DNA from 2 places in the Brevibacillus halotolerans genome. Region 1 is predicted to be linked to the other one. Evidence: a T-box and tRNA genes for the amino acid it is inferred to sense, from the RefSeq annotation. Region 1 holds a T-box; the other holds one or more tRNA genes.
The links. A T-box is a leader RNA that pairs with one kind of tRNA and senses whether it is charged. The one in region 1 lies ahead of serS (serine--tRNA ligase), so its partner is inferred to be a tRNA-Ser.

Region 1 (8,238 bases):
AATCCACAAGACCAGCTGACATAGGTTGACCATCTACATAAATATGCTTCTCCTGTAAATGCCAGCCGCGCGGTCTCACTAACAACGTAGTGATTTGCTCCTTTAATTGATATACTTTTCCTTCGTTACTAGTAAAAGAAATCGTGCGGTTAATGGCATCCCTCATGTTGATTTGACCTTCTATCGTATTTCGCCAAGAAGGGGAATTGGCATCCTCAAAATCAGCCATAAAAGCTTTAGCACCTGAATTGCAAGCATTGATGACCATTTTCCGATCTGAGGTAGGACCAGTAATTTCAACCCGACGATCCTGTAAATCAGCGGGAATAGGAGCAATCGTCCAATCCGCTTCCCGAATGTCTTTGGTTTCCTCTAAAAAGTGAGGCATTTTCCCTTGGTCAAATTCCTGTTGTCGTTTTTCTCTTTTTACCAAAAGTTCCTGTCGTCTCGCTTCAAATAATCTTGATAGCTCAGCTAGAAAAGCTACTGCATCTGGTGTCAATATTTCTAGATAACGTTCATTCATCTCTCCGGTAATTTGAACGTCAGTTGGATACGGTTGAATTTCAGTTAAAATTCTTTCCATTTTCAACACTCCCCTCCGTATAACTGCCTCAATTATTCAACTAATCCTGATCCACTACATGTGCAACAACTGATGAAACCATGTCCCTGGCATGAGACACAGTAACCTCCCTCGTGTGAATGACCTTTCCCCTTGCAATGTGGGCAATCGTTTTCGCCATTTCCATTACATTTGTAGCAGTCCATCTTGCATCCTCCTTATCCTGTGTAAATCTGTATTATAACAATCAAAGTTTATATAAATTAATATATAACAGTTAATTCCGAATTGGCAATCTTTTTTACATGAATTTTCCAATAAATTGTTTTTTATCATAAAAAACCCTTAATCCATAGCTTTTTTCACACTCAAAATCACAAAAAAACTGGTAGCCGCCTTTTAAATAGACGACTACCAGTTATGCTTTTACCTATGAAGTTTATTGCTACCACTCAAACTGTACTTATACAGTTATTTCTTAGCTATAATCCGATCGATTCCACCCATGTAAGGACGCAATGCTTCTGGAATTACAACAGAACCATCTTCCTGTTGGTAGTTTTCCAGTATAGCTGCTACTGTACGACCTAATGCCAAGCCAGATCCATTCATTGTATGCACGAATTCAGGCTTGCTTTTTGCATCGCGACGGAAGCGAATATTGGCACGGCGAGCTTGGAAATCTTCAAAATTAGAGCAAGAAGAAATCTCACGGTACGTGCTATAGCTTGGAAGCCATACTTCCAAATCGTATTTTTTCGCAGCTGTAAATCCAAGATCACCTGTACACATGCTCATGACACGATATGGCAGGCCAAGCATTTGCAACACGGTTTCCGCATTGTTTACCAGCTTTTCTAGCTCTTCATATGAATCCTCAGGTTTCACGAACTTCACAAGTTCAACCTTATTAAACTGATGCTGGCGAATCAATCCACGTGTATCACGTCCAGCTGACCCAGCCTCAGAACGGAAGCATGCACTAAATGCATTATACTTAATCGGAAGTTGAGCCACATCAAGAATCTCATCACGATGCATATTTGTAACAGGTACCTCAGAGGTTGGGATCAAAAAATAATCTACCCCATCAATCTTAAATGCATCCTCTTCAAACTTAGGTAATTGCCCTGTCCCTGTCATGCTAGCGCGATTAACCATATATGGCGGCAATACTTCTTCGTATCCATGCTTGTCTGCATGAAGATCCATCATGAAGTTGATTAGGGCACGTTCTAAGCGAGCTCCCATGCCTTTATAGAAAACAAAACGGCTTCCCGTTACTTTAGAGGCTGTTTCAAAATCAAGAATACCCAACGCATCGGCTACCTCCCAATGCGGCTTTGGTTCAAAGCTGAAGGTCGAAGCTTCTCCCCACACACGATGCACTACATTGTCATCTTCAGTTGTACCTATTGGCGTGCTTTCATGCGGCAAATTAGGAAGGCTTAATAGAATGATAGTGAGCTGTTCATCTAACTCGCGCAGCTCTTCATCCAATGCCTTAATGCGTTCATTCACTTGCTTCATCTCAGAAATCAAATGATCTGCATTCTCTTTATTACGCTTTAATACAGCTACCTGTTCTGATACTGTATTACGTTTATTTTTTAGGGTATCCCCTTCTTGAATAAGCTGTCTACGTTTTTCATCCACTTCAGCAAACTGATCCAGTGCGGAGATATCCTCATTACGGTGCGCCAATCGACGTCTTACTTCTTCAAGATCCTGACGCAGTATTTTTACGTCTAACATGTAAAACCCCTCCAAATTTTAGACAAAATAAAAAACACCCATCCCACTTACCAGGGACGAATGTTAACTCCGCGTTGCCACCCTCATTGATAAGCCATATCGCTCTGCCGTAGGTAAGCAAGCTGGTCTTATCCTCTTCATTCCACGTAAATAACGGTACGCGAGACCGGGCAAAGTTATGTCCTTTACCACTCAAAGATGGATTCTTCTGCCCATTGGGTCGATTCGCACCAACCATCGACTCTCTTAACCAATTAAAACAGAGTACTATTTCTTATCAACATGTTTTTTATGGGTGTTTTTCTTGTTATTAAATGTACTACATGATGTAAGCAATTGCAAACAATGCTCTATGTCCATTTTACACGCTCTGTTTTATTTTGAAAAGAAGAAAGCACCCTATACGGATGCTTTCCCTGTTGTTTGATATTCATTCACCATGTCTAAAAAATATTTATGCAATCGATAATCATCTGTTAGTTCTGGATGAAAGGATGCCGCCAAAAATTGCCCTTGGCGAGCCGCTACGATATTGTCTTCATGCTTCGCCAGCACTTCACCCTTATTGCCGATTTTCAGGATAAGAGGCGCACGGATAAAGACCGCTGGAAAGTCGGAAGCTACGCCAGCGATTGGCATCTTGATTTCAAAGCTTTCCTTTTGCCGCCCAAAAGCATTTCTCGCTACCTTCATATCCATTAAACCTAGATGGGCTTCTGGTGCATGTTCAATTTCATTTGCAATTAAGATAGCGCCTGCGCATGTTCCAAAGACAGGCTTCTTCTCATTCGCAAACTGACGAATCGCATCCATAAAGCCGTATTTATGCATGAGCTTACTAATTGTTGTACTCTCGCCACCGGGAATGATCAAGCCATCTATCTCAGATAGCTCGTCCACCTTTTTAATTGCGATTGCTTCTGCACCTGCCAACTCAAGCATGCGCATATGCTCTGCAACCGCACCTTGTAGGGCGAGAACACCGATTCTTGTCTTACTCATATTACCAGCCGCGCTCCTGCATGCGCTCAGCCTGCGGCAACTTGGAAATTTCGATTCCAGTCATCGCAGAACCAAGGTCTTTCGAAACGCGTGCAATCAATTCGTAATCTGTATAGTGTGTAGTCGCTTCTACAATAGCACGTGCGAATTTTTCAGGATTCTCGGACTTAAAGATACCGGAACCTACAAATACACCATCTGCGCCTAGTTGCATCATCAAAGCAGCATCAGAAGGTGTAGCAACACCACCAGCCGCGAAGTTTACAACAGGAAGCTTTCCTGTTTTGTGAATTTGCTCTAACAATTCATACGGAGCTCCAAGATTTTTCGCTTCAGCCATTAATTCATCATAAGACATGCTTTGCACTTTACGGATTTGTGATTGCATCGTACGCATATGGCGAACAGCCTCAACAATGTTTCCTGTTCCTGGCTCCCCTTTTGTACGAATCATCGATGCACCTTCTCCGATACGACGAAGAGCTTCACCCAAATCACGCGCTCCACAAACAAATGGCACTGTGAAATCTTTTTTATTAATATGGTACAAGTCATCAGCAGGAGTAAGTACTTCGCTTTCATCAAGATAATCTACTCCCATAGATTCAAGGACACGTGCTTCTACAAAATGACCAATACGTGCTTTTGCCATTACAGGAATCGTAACCGCTTTTAATACTTCCTCTACAATTCCTAGATCAGCCATGCGCGCTACGCCACCGGCCGCACGAATATCAGATGGAACGCGTTCCAGTGCCATAACGGCTACTGCACCCGCAGCTTCCGCAATTTTAGCTTGCTCGGCGTTAACAACGTCCATAATTACGCCGCCTTTTTGCATTTCTGCCATTCCACGTTTAACACGATCTGTACCTACCTGTACCATCAGTGAGCCTCCCCTATAAGTGAACATCCCTACAAAAGGATTAGATTTGCAACATTGTTTTTATTGTAAACCAATCAGAAAAAGTAGACAACATATCTTGACAGAATATTTGCCTTCTTTTAAAGTTCTGCCCTCGGCAGCACTACCCCTGCTTGATTAGCCAACAATACTTTTAAACAGATTAGCGATAAATTCGAAGATACTTCTAAAGAATAGGCGAATCCAGCTACCTTCTTCTACATCCTCAGCAGCTATTAAATCTACCCCGCCCTTTTGATTGCTTGGCATCAAATAATCGCTTTTTCCTTCTGTATCAAGGTAGACTGTTCCAATCACGTCACCTTTTTTAATAGGCGCGGTCAAAGGTTTATATTCTACACGCGGCGTTACTTTCGCTTCTTCTCCGATTTTACCCACAACATTAACTGATTTAGCGGTAATAGCCGGAACCTCTAGAGATACACCCTTTTTAAGTGGCGCATTTTCAAATCCTGGAACAGGAACGCCTTTTCCCAGTTTTTCCGTAGCTTTGTAGGTGCTATAGCCATAATTTAATAACTTTTTGGTTTCTTCAAAACGGCTTGTTTTTGTTTTAGCTCCCATGACAACTGTGATCAGGCGCATTCCATCACGATAAGCCGTTCCCGTAAAGCAAAATTGTGCTGCATCCGTATAACCAGTTTTAAGACCATCTACTCCAAGCGTTTCATTCGGCAAGCCTGGAAGCATCCAGTTATTGTTTGCTAGCTTGATTTCTTCTTTTTGACCTTCACGGAACACCCAGCGCGGGATTTTAGAAATTTCTAATGCCTCAGGATAATCACTCACTAAACGATCCGCCAAGATAGCTGCATCACGTGCAGACATCACATTATCCTTGCTCGTATCCGCTGGTTTATAAGGTCCTAATTCATTAGCAGGCAATCCAGTGGATGTAACAAAAAACGTATTTTTCATCCCAATCTCTTGGGCTTTTTTATTCATCATGTCTACAAAGTTGGCTTCAGTTCCACCAATCTTTTCTGCTAACAGGGCTGTAGCATCGTTAGCTGAGGCAATCGCCATAGCTTTATATAGTTCACTTACCTTGTGACTTTCCCCAGCATTTAAGTACACGCCTGAGGAATCCTTCTTTTTGGCAATAAAGAAAGCATAGTCACTAACAGGTACAAGTTCATCTTGTTTAATTTTACCTTTTTTAATAGCCTCTAATACCAGATACTCTGTCATCATTTTAGTCATACTAGCTGGTGGTAATGGCTGATCTGGGTTTTTACTGTACAAAACCTTTCCCGTTGATGCCTCGACTAAAATTGCTGAACTCGCCACTAGATCAAGATTGGCAGCCGTCTCAGCAGCAGAAGCCTGCATTGCTCCTCCCACAATGGATAGCATACCAATTGCACCAGCCAATAAAAGTTTGCTTACTCTTGCTGTCCATTTGTGCATCATGTCTACGATCACTCCCCCTACTTTTAAAAATATCCTTTTTTTCTTTTTTCCTGTTGAACACAGTCTTTAGTCTATCATACTAAAAGCCGTTGTTTGAAGAGCACCAGACGCATCTCCATGAGAAAAAGAACTGGTAATCGTATCCATCCGGAAAACCCTTCTTTTAACCTGACGTTCTAAAAGGATATTTGGATTCAGATTTTCTTTTTTTATTTAGGACATCGTTTCGAATTCTGCAATCTTATATGGTAATGATCTACTCTACGACTTATATTCTAGTTTTTGGATTATATAAAAAACAAAAGGACTCCCAAATGGAAAGCCCTTTTGTCTTACCTTGCTTTTTAGCTTGGTAAAGCGATCGTTGCCCTATCCTTATGAAATAGAGTAGTTCGGAGATTCTTTTGTAATTTGAACATCATGCGGATGGCTTTCGCGCAAGCCTGCACCAGTAATACGAACGAAAGTAGACTTGTCACGTAGATCAGCAATGGTTGCCGCTCCACAATAGCCCATACCAGCTCTTAGACCACCAACAAGCTGATACACAACATCAGCCAAAGGCCCTTTATAAGCTACGCGTCCTTCAATACCTTCAGGAACAAGCTTCTGAGCATTCTCCTGGAAGTAACGATCTTTACTTCCCGCTTTCATAGCGCCAATGGAGCCCATTCCACGATACACTTTAAAACGGCGTCCTTGATAAATTTCAAATTCACCTGGAGATTCATCTGTACCTGCAAACAAACTACCAATCATGATAACAGATGCACCAGCACCTATAGCTTTTGCTAGGTCACCAGAGTATTTAATACCACCATCAGCGATAACTGGAATATTATATTGACGCGCTGCGGTTGCACATTCATAAATCGCTGTGATTTGTGGAACCCCAATACCGGCAACAACACGAGTCGTACAAATGGAACCAGGACCAATTCCCACTTTAATAACAGAAGCTCCTGCTTCAATCAGGTCCTTCGTAGCTTGTCCAGTAGCGACGTTACCAGCAATAATCGTTAAATCAGGGTAAAGACTGCGGACCTTCTTAACGGTCTCTAGAACCCCTTTAGAATGGCCGTGAGCTGTATCAATAACTAGTACATCAATTCCTGCTTGTACTAAAGCTTCTGTACGCTCAAATGTATCATTGGATACCCCTACTGCTGCCCCGCAAAGCAATCGTCCTTGCTCATCCTTCGCTGCATTCGGATATTGAATAAGCTTTTCGATATCCTTAATCGTAATAAGCCCTTTTAAGACATTATTTTCATCTACCAAAGGTAGCTTTTCGATTTTATGCTTCTGTAAAATTTGTTCAGCTTCTGGCAATGTAGTGCCTACAGGTGCTGTAACTAGATTTTCTTTAGTCATTACATCTTTGACCATGATGGAGAAGTCATGTACAAAACGTAGATCACGATTTGTTAAAATACCAATCAATTGGTTTTGATCGTTAACGATTGGTACACCGGAAATACGATATTTACCCATGAGGGCATCTGCATCTGCAACAGTGTGGTTTTCAGTTAACGAAAATGGGTTTGTTATAACACCACTTTCAGAGCGCTTTACGCGATCTACCTCACTTGCTTGCTGTTCAATGGTCATATTTTTATGAATGATACCTAGACCGCCTTGACGAGCCATTGCAATAGCAAGTGCAGATTCGGTTACTGTATCCATACCGGCGCTGATTAATGGTATGTTGAGTTTCACCTTTTTGCTTAATACTGTGGATACATTAACGTCTTTTGGAAGCACTTCTGATTTAGCTGGTACCAATAATACGTCATCAAAAGTTAAACCTTCCTTAGCAAACTTATTTTCCCACACGGTTCAAGGACCCCTTTCAGCCGAAAATCTTTTCATCAGTGTAGCAAACGGCTCAATTTAATGTCAAGGAATGCTTATATTGTTCGCTTTTATAGGAGAAAATATAAATGTTTCTTAGATTCCATAAGAATATCATTTATAAAAGTGAATATTCGGAAAATAAAGGGGTAATTTTCTCCATGTCTCTTCAAGATGTCTGGCAACAGCTTTCTATTATGGAAACAGAGCCTACTTCACGATCTTTTCTTACAGCCTCTTATCATAGAATGGGCTTACAAAATCCTGAAAAGCATGCCTTTCAAAACAGTACTCGTTTTTTATATACCTGGATGCAGGCTAGACATTATTATGAAATGGCTGCGAAAAGCTCTTTATTAATTAAGCCTCTCTTATTATTTTACGGATGCGTTCATTTACTTAAGGGTCTAATCCTTGCCAAAGATCCAGATTATCCCCAGAACAGTCGCATGCTACAGCATGGTGTTACAGCACGAAAAGTTAAGAAAAATCCCTACCATTTACTAGATGATGAAATGAAACCCCAAAAGGAAGGCTTCTTTCCACATCTATGTCGACTCCTTTCGATCCATCCCATATCGGATCGTTATCGAGTAAGTGATCTTTTCTTATCAATACCTGAGCTTCGTGAGGAAATGGACCATTTTCAAAAACCAAGTCCTTGGGTAGCTGTGTCAATCATGACAGAGCGACCCTTTGTTTTTGCTCTGCCTCATGCTAGCCA
Region 2 (8,238 bases), on a different contig from region 1:
TCTAATGTGGGGAGGAGTTTACGTGAAAACCATCTTTACACTATTATTTGTTGGCCTTTTAGCAGGTGTTTTGTTTACGGGAAGTCACTGGCTCACTCCGGGAAAACAAATGCCGCAAGCAGTGAAATCCCCTACCTCACGAACTTTAGAAAACAAAAAAGAACCGCCTGCTGTAACCCAAGATAAAGTGCGGGTTCCCAAAATTAACTATGTTGAGCAAGTCCGGGACATGCGCCGAGATATGGAGCGTCGACAACATATCAAGACCATTCATCACAACAAAAAGGATAAGAGCCATTATGTTGACCGAGAGGTAGTCGTTCACTTCACTCCCCGTCCTTCCAATCAAGATTTACAAAAAATGCTACGCAAGGTTGACGGATATGTAAAACGTGACTTTAAAAAGGCGATGATTATCAAATCCCGCACGCTATCTACTGAACAGCTGATGAGGTATTTTGCTGAACATCCAGATTCTGTGTATGCTGAACCCAATTATTTACTGCTGCCAAATAAACAACCTAATGATACCTACTACAAACGCTATCAATGGAATCTTAACCAGCTAGGTATGGAACAAAGCTGGGAAATTACTGAAGGCTCCAGTCAGGTCATTGTAGCCGTGGTAGATACAGGGGTTGATTTGACCCATCCTGAGTTCAAAGGGAAATTGGTGAATGGATACAATGTATTAAACACGAATAAGCGTCCACAAGACGATAATGGTCATGGAACGCACGTAGCGGGAATTATCGCCGCCCGTACCAATAATAAGGATGGGATCGCCGGTATCTCTTGGAAAAGTAAGATTATGCCTATTAAAGCAATTGGAGCAGACGGTAGTGGTAGTGCTATCGACATTGCTCAGGGAATCGAGTGGGCTGTTGACCATGGAGCTTCAATTATTAATTTAAGTGTGGGAAATTATGTGTCCTCCGCAGCCTTAAAGGCAGCATGTACGTATGCCTTTCAAAATGATGTAGTACTTGTAGCTGCCACTGGAAACGATGCAAGCGAGCAACCAAGCTTTCCAGCTGCTTTTCCAGAGGTAATTGGGGTTTCAGCCGTCGATCAGGATGAGAATCTAGCAGACTTCTCTAATTATGGAAAAACGGTTAGTGTCGTTGCCCCAGGAGTAGATATTCCTAGTACCTATATCTACAAAGACTATGCGGCACTCTCAGGCACGTCGATGGCTTGCCCTCATGTCGCAGCGGTGGCTAGTTTAATTCGTTCTGTTAATCCTTCTCTTAGCAATAAACAGGTCAGACAAATTCTAGAAAAGACAGCAACAGACTTAGGCGCACCAGGTCGGGATTCCTTATATGGGTACGGATATATCAATGTAAAAAAAGCGCTACAGGAAAGTCAAGTGGGACAAGAAACAGCACCTCTAATTTCTCCCGCGGCTACGCCTTCCACTGAACAGGCTCCAGTTTCTGGCTTTCAGCGTTTTTTAGAGTTACTGCTGGGTCGCTATCTACAATCATTTCGTACCCACCAGCAATAAGGTATATCCCCATATAAAAGGAGGACGATGTTATTGAAAGCCGTCATTTTGTTTGCTCATCCTGGAACGAATAGCTTTAATCACGCTATCTTACAGCAAGTGACAGAGAGCCTGCATAAGCATGGTATCACCCCAACCTTACGTAATTTGTATGAACAAAAATTTTCACCCATTTTTTCTCCCGCTGATATGCAGGCATTGGAATCAGAGCAAGTGCCAAAAGCCATCGAAGAGGAACAAACCATTTTATCGGAATCTGATCTATTGATTATGATTTATCCTGTTTGGTGGTGGTCACAGCCAGCCATTTTGAAAGGCTACATTGATCGTATCTTTTCAGACGGGTTTGCTTTTAAATATGAAAAAAATGGACCTGTTGGTTTGTTAACGGGGAAACAAGCCCTAGTTTTTACAACTACGCGAGAATCACAGCAGGAAATGCAGGCAAGCGGTCTAGACGAGGTTGTTAAAAAACAGGTCGTAGATGGTATTTTACGATTCTCAGGATTTGAACCAGTTATCTATCATAATTTTGCAGAAGTACCATATGTGGAGGAAGCTATTCGAGAAACCTATCTACAACAGGTAGGTCAAGCGATTGCTTCGTTAAAACTTCCCGTACTGATGTAGACCCTATGTAAAAATAGGCTTTCCTCAAATGGACTAGATGTTGTCTTACATGCTACAGTTCCATTAAAATTTTTGGAAAGCCTATTTTTTATAAGGAAAAATCAATTCATTTTGTGAATTTTTGTAACAGGTCACAAAAAAGTCAAAAAATTTGACACTTTTCGTTCATATACTCCCTTTTAATTTTCTGATTTATTCGTATAATAGAAAAAGAAAGCATACAACATATTAGCAGAGAAAAAAGAGACCCTTCAAAATGAAAGGTCTCCACTCAGATATAATGCCGTTATAAAATAAATACTTGTAAACCCATTCTCCTGTTAATTGCTCGGTTGCATCCGCTTTTTCGTAATGTAATCTGTTTCGTAGTACTGCAATTCATCACGTAGAGGCTCAAAAATTCGAGATAATCCTAATGTTAGGCTCTCTAGTTCAGGAGTAACCTCTTTGCGGAAAATAATGCAGTCTTGCCCTGTGTACGAGTACCTGCCATCCTCATCGTAAACCTCGCCTTTGGGATAGTAAAAATTAATTACACAGGTGTGGTACACCTGATAGAGGGCTTCTTCGGCAAACTCCTCGTTAAAGCGAGCACGTCGAAGACAGATTCCCAACTTCTCATAGGCATTCTCTGCATAAACCAACAAGCGACGTAAATCAGAAAGATAGCTACCATAGTAAGCTTCATACTCCTCAGCATCTCCAGATCTTTCAATCAAATCTGCTAAAGTAGTTTGATTTAGGAATCTCTCCACTTCTATGCTAACCTTCTTCAACCGCATAAAGGTATCTTCGCATAACTGTTTTACATGAGCGTCTGACATAGAGAATCCTCCTTAGGGCAACAGATATTAAGATTTACGTTTATTGTAAAAAAACTGCCCCGGAGTTACAAGAAGTTTTTATTTTATAACACAGTTTCTGAATTAGATTGATAGTTTTTTCTAGTATATTTCTTTTGATACATGTACGTAACAAATGCCACAAATAGCGCCACGACAACCATAAAGAGCAATATAAGATTATCGGTGCTAACAAATTCCCAGCCGTGTCCTTTACTGATAATTTCTCGTACGGAATGTAGGAAATATGTGAGCGGCAAGGATTTTGCTATGATCGCAATCGCTGTTGGCATAGAAGTAATTGGCCAAGTCCATCCAGATAGCATAAATGATGGTACTGCGATTAGCATAGCTGTTTGTGTCGCTTGTAGCATATTGGAAGAGAAAAACGAGATAGCAAATCCAATAGACACGACTGCTAGATTGAAAATAAATCCGCTAAGGAAAAGTAAGCTCAAGCTTCCATAGTACGTAACAGCAAAAAATTTAAAGATCAGTACATAGGTTAGCAAAAAGTTAAACATGGCAAGGATCATATGAGTCGTTATTTTACTTAACGCAATTTTGACAAACCCATTTCCGTTTAAGGTATCCATCCAAGTTCCTTCTTCTTTTTGGCGAGTTACGCTTAAAGAAACACTCAAGAAAGCTACCTGCTGCAAAACAGTTCCGGCCAACCCAAAGATCATAAATGCCAGATAGTTAAAGGTTGGGTTATGCAGAATACGATAGCGATAGTCAATCCCTGTCGCAAAGTTTGTTGCCGCACTGCCCCATTCACCTTTCGCCTCTAACTTTTTTAACGTCACTCCACCAGAGATCGTTTTCACTAGAGAGCTCGCAGCGCGAACAGAGGTATTGGAAACCATCATGTTACTTCCATCAATCAGATTTAAAATCTCTGTTGGCTTACCCAATTTGGCATTGACGGTCAAGCCCTTGGGAATAATAAATCCAACCTGCGCCTCTTCATAAGTCATCAGATGTTGTAACTCTTCTTCTGTTGTAACTATATTTGTTACTGAAAACGTTTGATCATTATCAATCGCTCTAATCAATTCTCTTGTTAATTCTGTTTGGTCCAGGTCTGCTACCACTGTCGGTATTTCCATCACGCGTTTTTCCTGATACAAATATCCAAACATGAGCATATAGACACACGGAACAAGAAACACAATATTACGTATCGTTTTATTCGTATAAATGGATCGCCATTCGTCAGCAACTAATTGCAAAAAGCTATTCACGAGCGCCAGCCCCTTTTAGGTGCCATTCGACAGTAAAGCCAGGGCGTACATCAATATCCTCCACTTGCAATTTCACTTGGAATGCTCGCAAATCACGGGAGTTTAGCTCCTGTGTTGCTTTCTTCGTTGCAAAATCTGCTGCTGGTGCCACCATTTGTACAGTCGCATTTACTTCCTTATTTAAGCTTGGGACAAACAATGTAGTTTTCTCGCCTACTTTTATGTTGCCAAGCTGGTTTTCATCCACATACATTTTTACAAATTTATCGTTCTCTACTTGAATTGTCATGATGGAAGAGCCTTGTGCTACAAGTTCCCCTTTTTGTGAGGAAATAGATTTTACAATACCGCTAACAGGTGCAATCATTTGTGTATTGCGCAAGTATGCCTCTGCTTCATCCAAAGCACCTTTTGCTTGTTTTACGCCTGCTTCTGCTGATTTTACATCAGATTCGCGCAATCCTACCTGACCAAGCCCGGCAATTGCATTCTGGTATGCTGCATTCGCTTGGTTTACTTGAGCTGTAAGTGCTTCAATCTGTTCTGGTCGAGCACCTTTTTGCGCCATGTTTAATTGCTCTTGTGTTGCCGTATATTCAGCGGAGTATTTTTCAAATTCAGCCTGAGATTCTTCCAATTTAATTTTTGGAATAGCCCCTTCTTTTAATAAATCCTCCATGCGTTTCATGTTCGTCTGAGCCAAGTTGCGAGCTGTTTTGGTTGCCTGAAGCTTTCCTTTTAGCTGCGCAATCTCTTCTGGACGAGCCCCGTTTTTGTTAGCTTGCAAATTAGCTTGAGCTGCTTGCAAAGCTGCCTGAGCCTGCTTTACCGTAGCATCGCTTGATCCGCTGGTAACGGAAACTCCTTTTTTAGCCTGCTCCAATTTCGCTTGAGCTAATTGGTACGCTGCTGCTGCCTGATCGCGTTTTGCTGCAATCTCAGCGCTTCCCAGCACAGCTAAGAGTTGACCTTCAACTACTTTGTCGCCCTCTTTAACATCAATCTTGTCAATGGTTCCTGGAACCTTGAAGGCTAAATCTACTTCGGTCCCTTCTACAACAGCAGTTACTTGTTTCGCGGAACCTCCGGCATAACTATTTTTTTCAGAAAAAAGTAAGTATCCACCTAAAAGTACGATAGCTGCTAAGAACCCAACCAAACCAACCATCATCTTTTTATTCTCTCTCATAACCTTCCACTCCAATTCGCAATTTAAGCGAGTCCCAGAGCTCCTTTAAATAAAATGAGTAATGTATCTCTGGTCTCTAGCGTATAAACTGGCTCATTGCGGAACATCTTGCGAAGAACCACAAATCCAATACTCCCAAACAAAGCGGATACCACTGTCTGCGTTTCCATATCGCTTTTGATAAAGCCTTGTTCCTGCATGTTTGCCAGGTATTTCTCCATTAAAGAAAAATAATTGCCTAATAATGTTCGAACCATATTATCCCGTGTTATATCTCCTGAGGAGAAACTTAACAGCAATAAACAAAACTCACTGTTATCCGAAAAGAAGCGCAAATGCTCATCTAGTACGTGTAAAAGACGTTCCTGTGGCGTTAAGCTGCTATCTTCCGTCGCCCCTTTGACGGACTCCATCAGCATTTCCACTCCCTTTTGATTTACATAATAGAATAACTCCTCCTTTGTCTTAAAGTGATAATACAACGTACCCTTAGCTACCTGGGCAAATTCTGCAATCGTATCCATCGTTGTATCCGTATACCCATATTGGGCAAAAGCTTGCAGGGCACTTTCATAAATTAAATCCTTCTTTTTACTCATTAATATGTACCCCCATATAAACTGACCAGTCAGTACAGAGATTAGTGTACTCTGCTTTTTGATGACCGTCAAGGTATTTTTGGAAAAAAGTGATTACTCATTCATATTTCATTGGTGTGATCTTCGTTATGTACTCTATTTACATTATTGATACCCGTAATCTTACTGCTTCAAACGATTGCAGCCTAAGACCGATTATCCATCCCCTAGCAACTTGTTTCTAGTCGTAGCCAATTGTTTTTATGAAAGTAAAAAAGCCGATGAACAAGTCATCGGCTTCCCATGTAAGCAATATGGCGGAGGGAGAGGGATTCGAACCCCCGTGACGTTGCCGCCTAACGGTTTTCAAGACCGCCCCGTTATGACCACTTCGGTATCCCTCCATATAATAGCTGATAATCATTATGTATGAAATAATTTCGTCCTGCGAAATACATCAGCAAGGATTATTATACTAGAGCATATGTAAAAAGACAAGTATTTTTTTATTATTTTTTTCTAAAATGATTGCAACGTTTGTATCCGTTCACCAGATTGTGTATGATAGACTAAATACGTAATTTGGTAAGTTCCTACATAATCCTTACGGTTCTTACCCTTTCATGAAGGAGTGACTTTGTAGCAATGGACCAACTCATTACATTTGCTAAAGATTATTGGGTAATTCTTATCCTAGTCTTATTGGCAGTGTTTGTGCTTAATTTTTTTCTAAAAGCCTTGTACAAAATTGTTTTATTTAGTCTGGTGGTCGGGGCTATTCTGGTCTTTGGTTTCAATTATACACCAACTGAAGTGGTGAACATAGGACGTCAGGTGGTAAATGGTGTCGATGAAGTATTCACATCTACTGTAAGACCTTTAATTGATTCTGAAATTAAGGACGCCACTTACAATTTCCGTGAAGATGGAAGCTATGAAATCAAGACGACGAATATCCGTATTGAGGGGAAAAAGGGCGATCCGAAAGCCACTGTCTACTATAAGAATTTTAATTTCTCCATTAATATTAAAGATCTAGGTGAATTAGCTCAGCAACACATCCAGAAGGCTGCTGATGGTAAATCAACACCGTAACACCAATATATTCGTCTATTAACTTTACTTGCTAAGTAAGAATCCCGGTTCACGCCTGCTAAGGCTACGAGCCGGGATTTTTCATATAGGTATGTTTATATCCATTTTGTGTAGTGATTTACAATGTACTCTTGCTATTAGACACGTCCACTATATAAGCATACAAAAAAACCGAGGAACCTTTCAGCTCATCGGTTTGCTATTCTTTATGTATGGCGGAGGGAGAGGGATTCGAACCCCCGTGACGTTGCCGCCTAACGGTTTTCAAGACCGCCCCGTTATGACCACTTCGGTATCCCTCCGCGTTGCTACATAAAAAATATAGCATATAAAAAATCAAATAGCAACACCTTTTTTAAAAAATTTATGGGTTTAATAGTTTTTCTTTTCAACAGCTAGCTCACACCACTCGATGAGAGTCAGTGCAAATAACTCAGCACACGCAAAAATATCATCGAGGACGATATACTCATCGGGATAATGTGCAACTTGGGTTACCCCTGGTCCTATAATGATAGAAGGAGTATCGGCCAGCTTCGTTAATAGACCTCCATCAGTCCCCCATGGCGATGCTTCTATGATCGCTGCCTCTCCAAAAACAGACGGATATAGCTCCTGCAATCGTGCAAGCAATGGATGATCCATTTCTACCTCTCCTGGCACCCATCTGGCACCGTACCATTCCAGCTCCACAGGATGATCTACAAACCATTCATCTTCCTCCGTAAGCTTTTGTAACGCAGCCTGCATTTCAATTTTGGCCATCTCCATTTCTTCTCCAGGTGCTACACCCATTCGTCCTTCTATTGTAACCAAATCCGAAACAGATGATGGCCATTTTCCCCCTTGTATTACACCTAGATTAATAGGGATCGGTATAGGCAATTTCGCGTATAAAGGGTCTGACATTCGTTGATTTCTCTCTTGCTCTAAGCGCTGAATTTGTCTGATTACGGTCATGCTTTTTTCGATGGCACTAACTCCTTCATAGCGTGTACCTCCATGTGCCGATCTGCCTCGTATGAACAAGCGGAACCACATGGAGCCTTGTTGCTTGGGAAAAATTTTCAGATTTGTTGGCTCAGGTATTAAAGCAGCGTCCGCTCTATACCCACGTAAAATGGTGGATAAGGTCCCAGCCCCACCG

Region 2: it encodes a tRNA-Ser, which carries the amino acid that the T-box ahead of serS (serine--tRNA ligase) is inferred to sense. The anticodon was not compared.

What each region holds. Positions count from the first base shown of each region.
Region 1 is NZ_JAPTNK010000017.1:668-8,905, reverse strand. It holds gene aceB (malate synthase A) at 1-586, opposite strand, end outside; gene serS (serine--tRNA ligase) at 1,037-2,320, opposite strand; T-box leader at 2,370-2,610, opposite strand; gene pdxT (pyridoxal 5'-phosphate synthase glutaminase subunit PdxT) at 2,720-3,322, opposite strand; gene pdxS (pyridoxal 5'-phosphate synthase lyase subunit PdxS) at 3,324-4,208, opposite strand; gene O0550_RS18555 (D-alanyl-D-alanine carboxypeptidase family protein) at 4,365-5,660, opposite strand; gene guaB (IMP dehydrogenase) at 6,036-7,496, opposite strand; gene O0550_RS18545 (YaaC family protein) at 7,604-8,238, shown strand, end outside.
Region 2 is NZ_JAPTNK010000013.1:11,604-19,841, reverse strand. It holds gene O0550_RS16145 (S8 family peptidase) at 23-1,510, shown strand; gene O0550_RS16140 (NAD(P)H-dependent oxidoreductase) at 1,538-2,140, shown strand; gene O0550_RS16135 (DUF3907 family protein) at 2,461-2,964, opposite strand; gene O0550_RS16130 (ABC transporter permease) at 3,048-4,229, opposite strand; gene O0550_RS16125 (HlyD family secretion protein) at 4,222-5,418, opposite strand; gene O0550_RS16120 (TetR/AcrR family transcriptional regulator) at 5,442-6,017, opposite strand; tRNA gene O0550_RS16115 (tRNA-Ser) at 6,312-6,400, opposite strand; gene O0550_RS16110 (hypothetical protein) at 6,642-7,091, shown strand; tRNA gene O0550_RS16105 (tRNA-Ser) at 7,305-7,393, opposite strand; gene O0550_RS16100 (peptidase) at 7,464-8,238, opposite strand, start outside.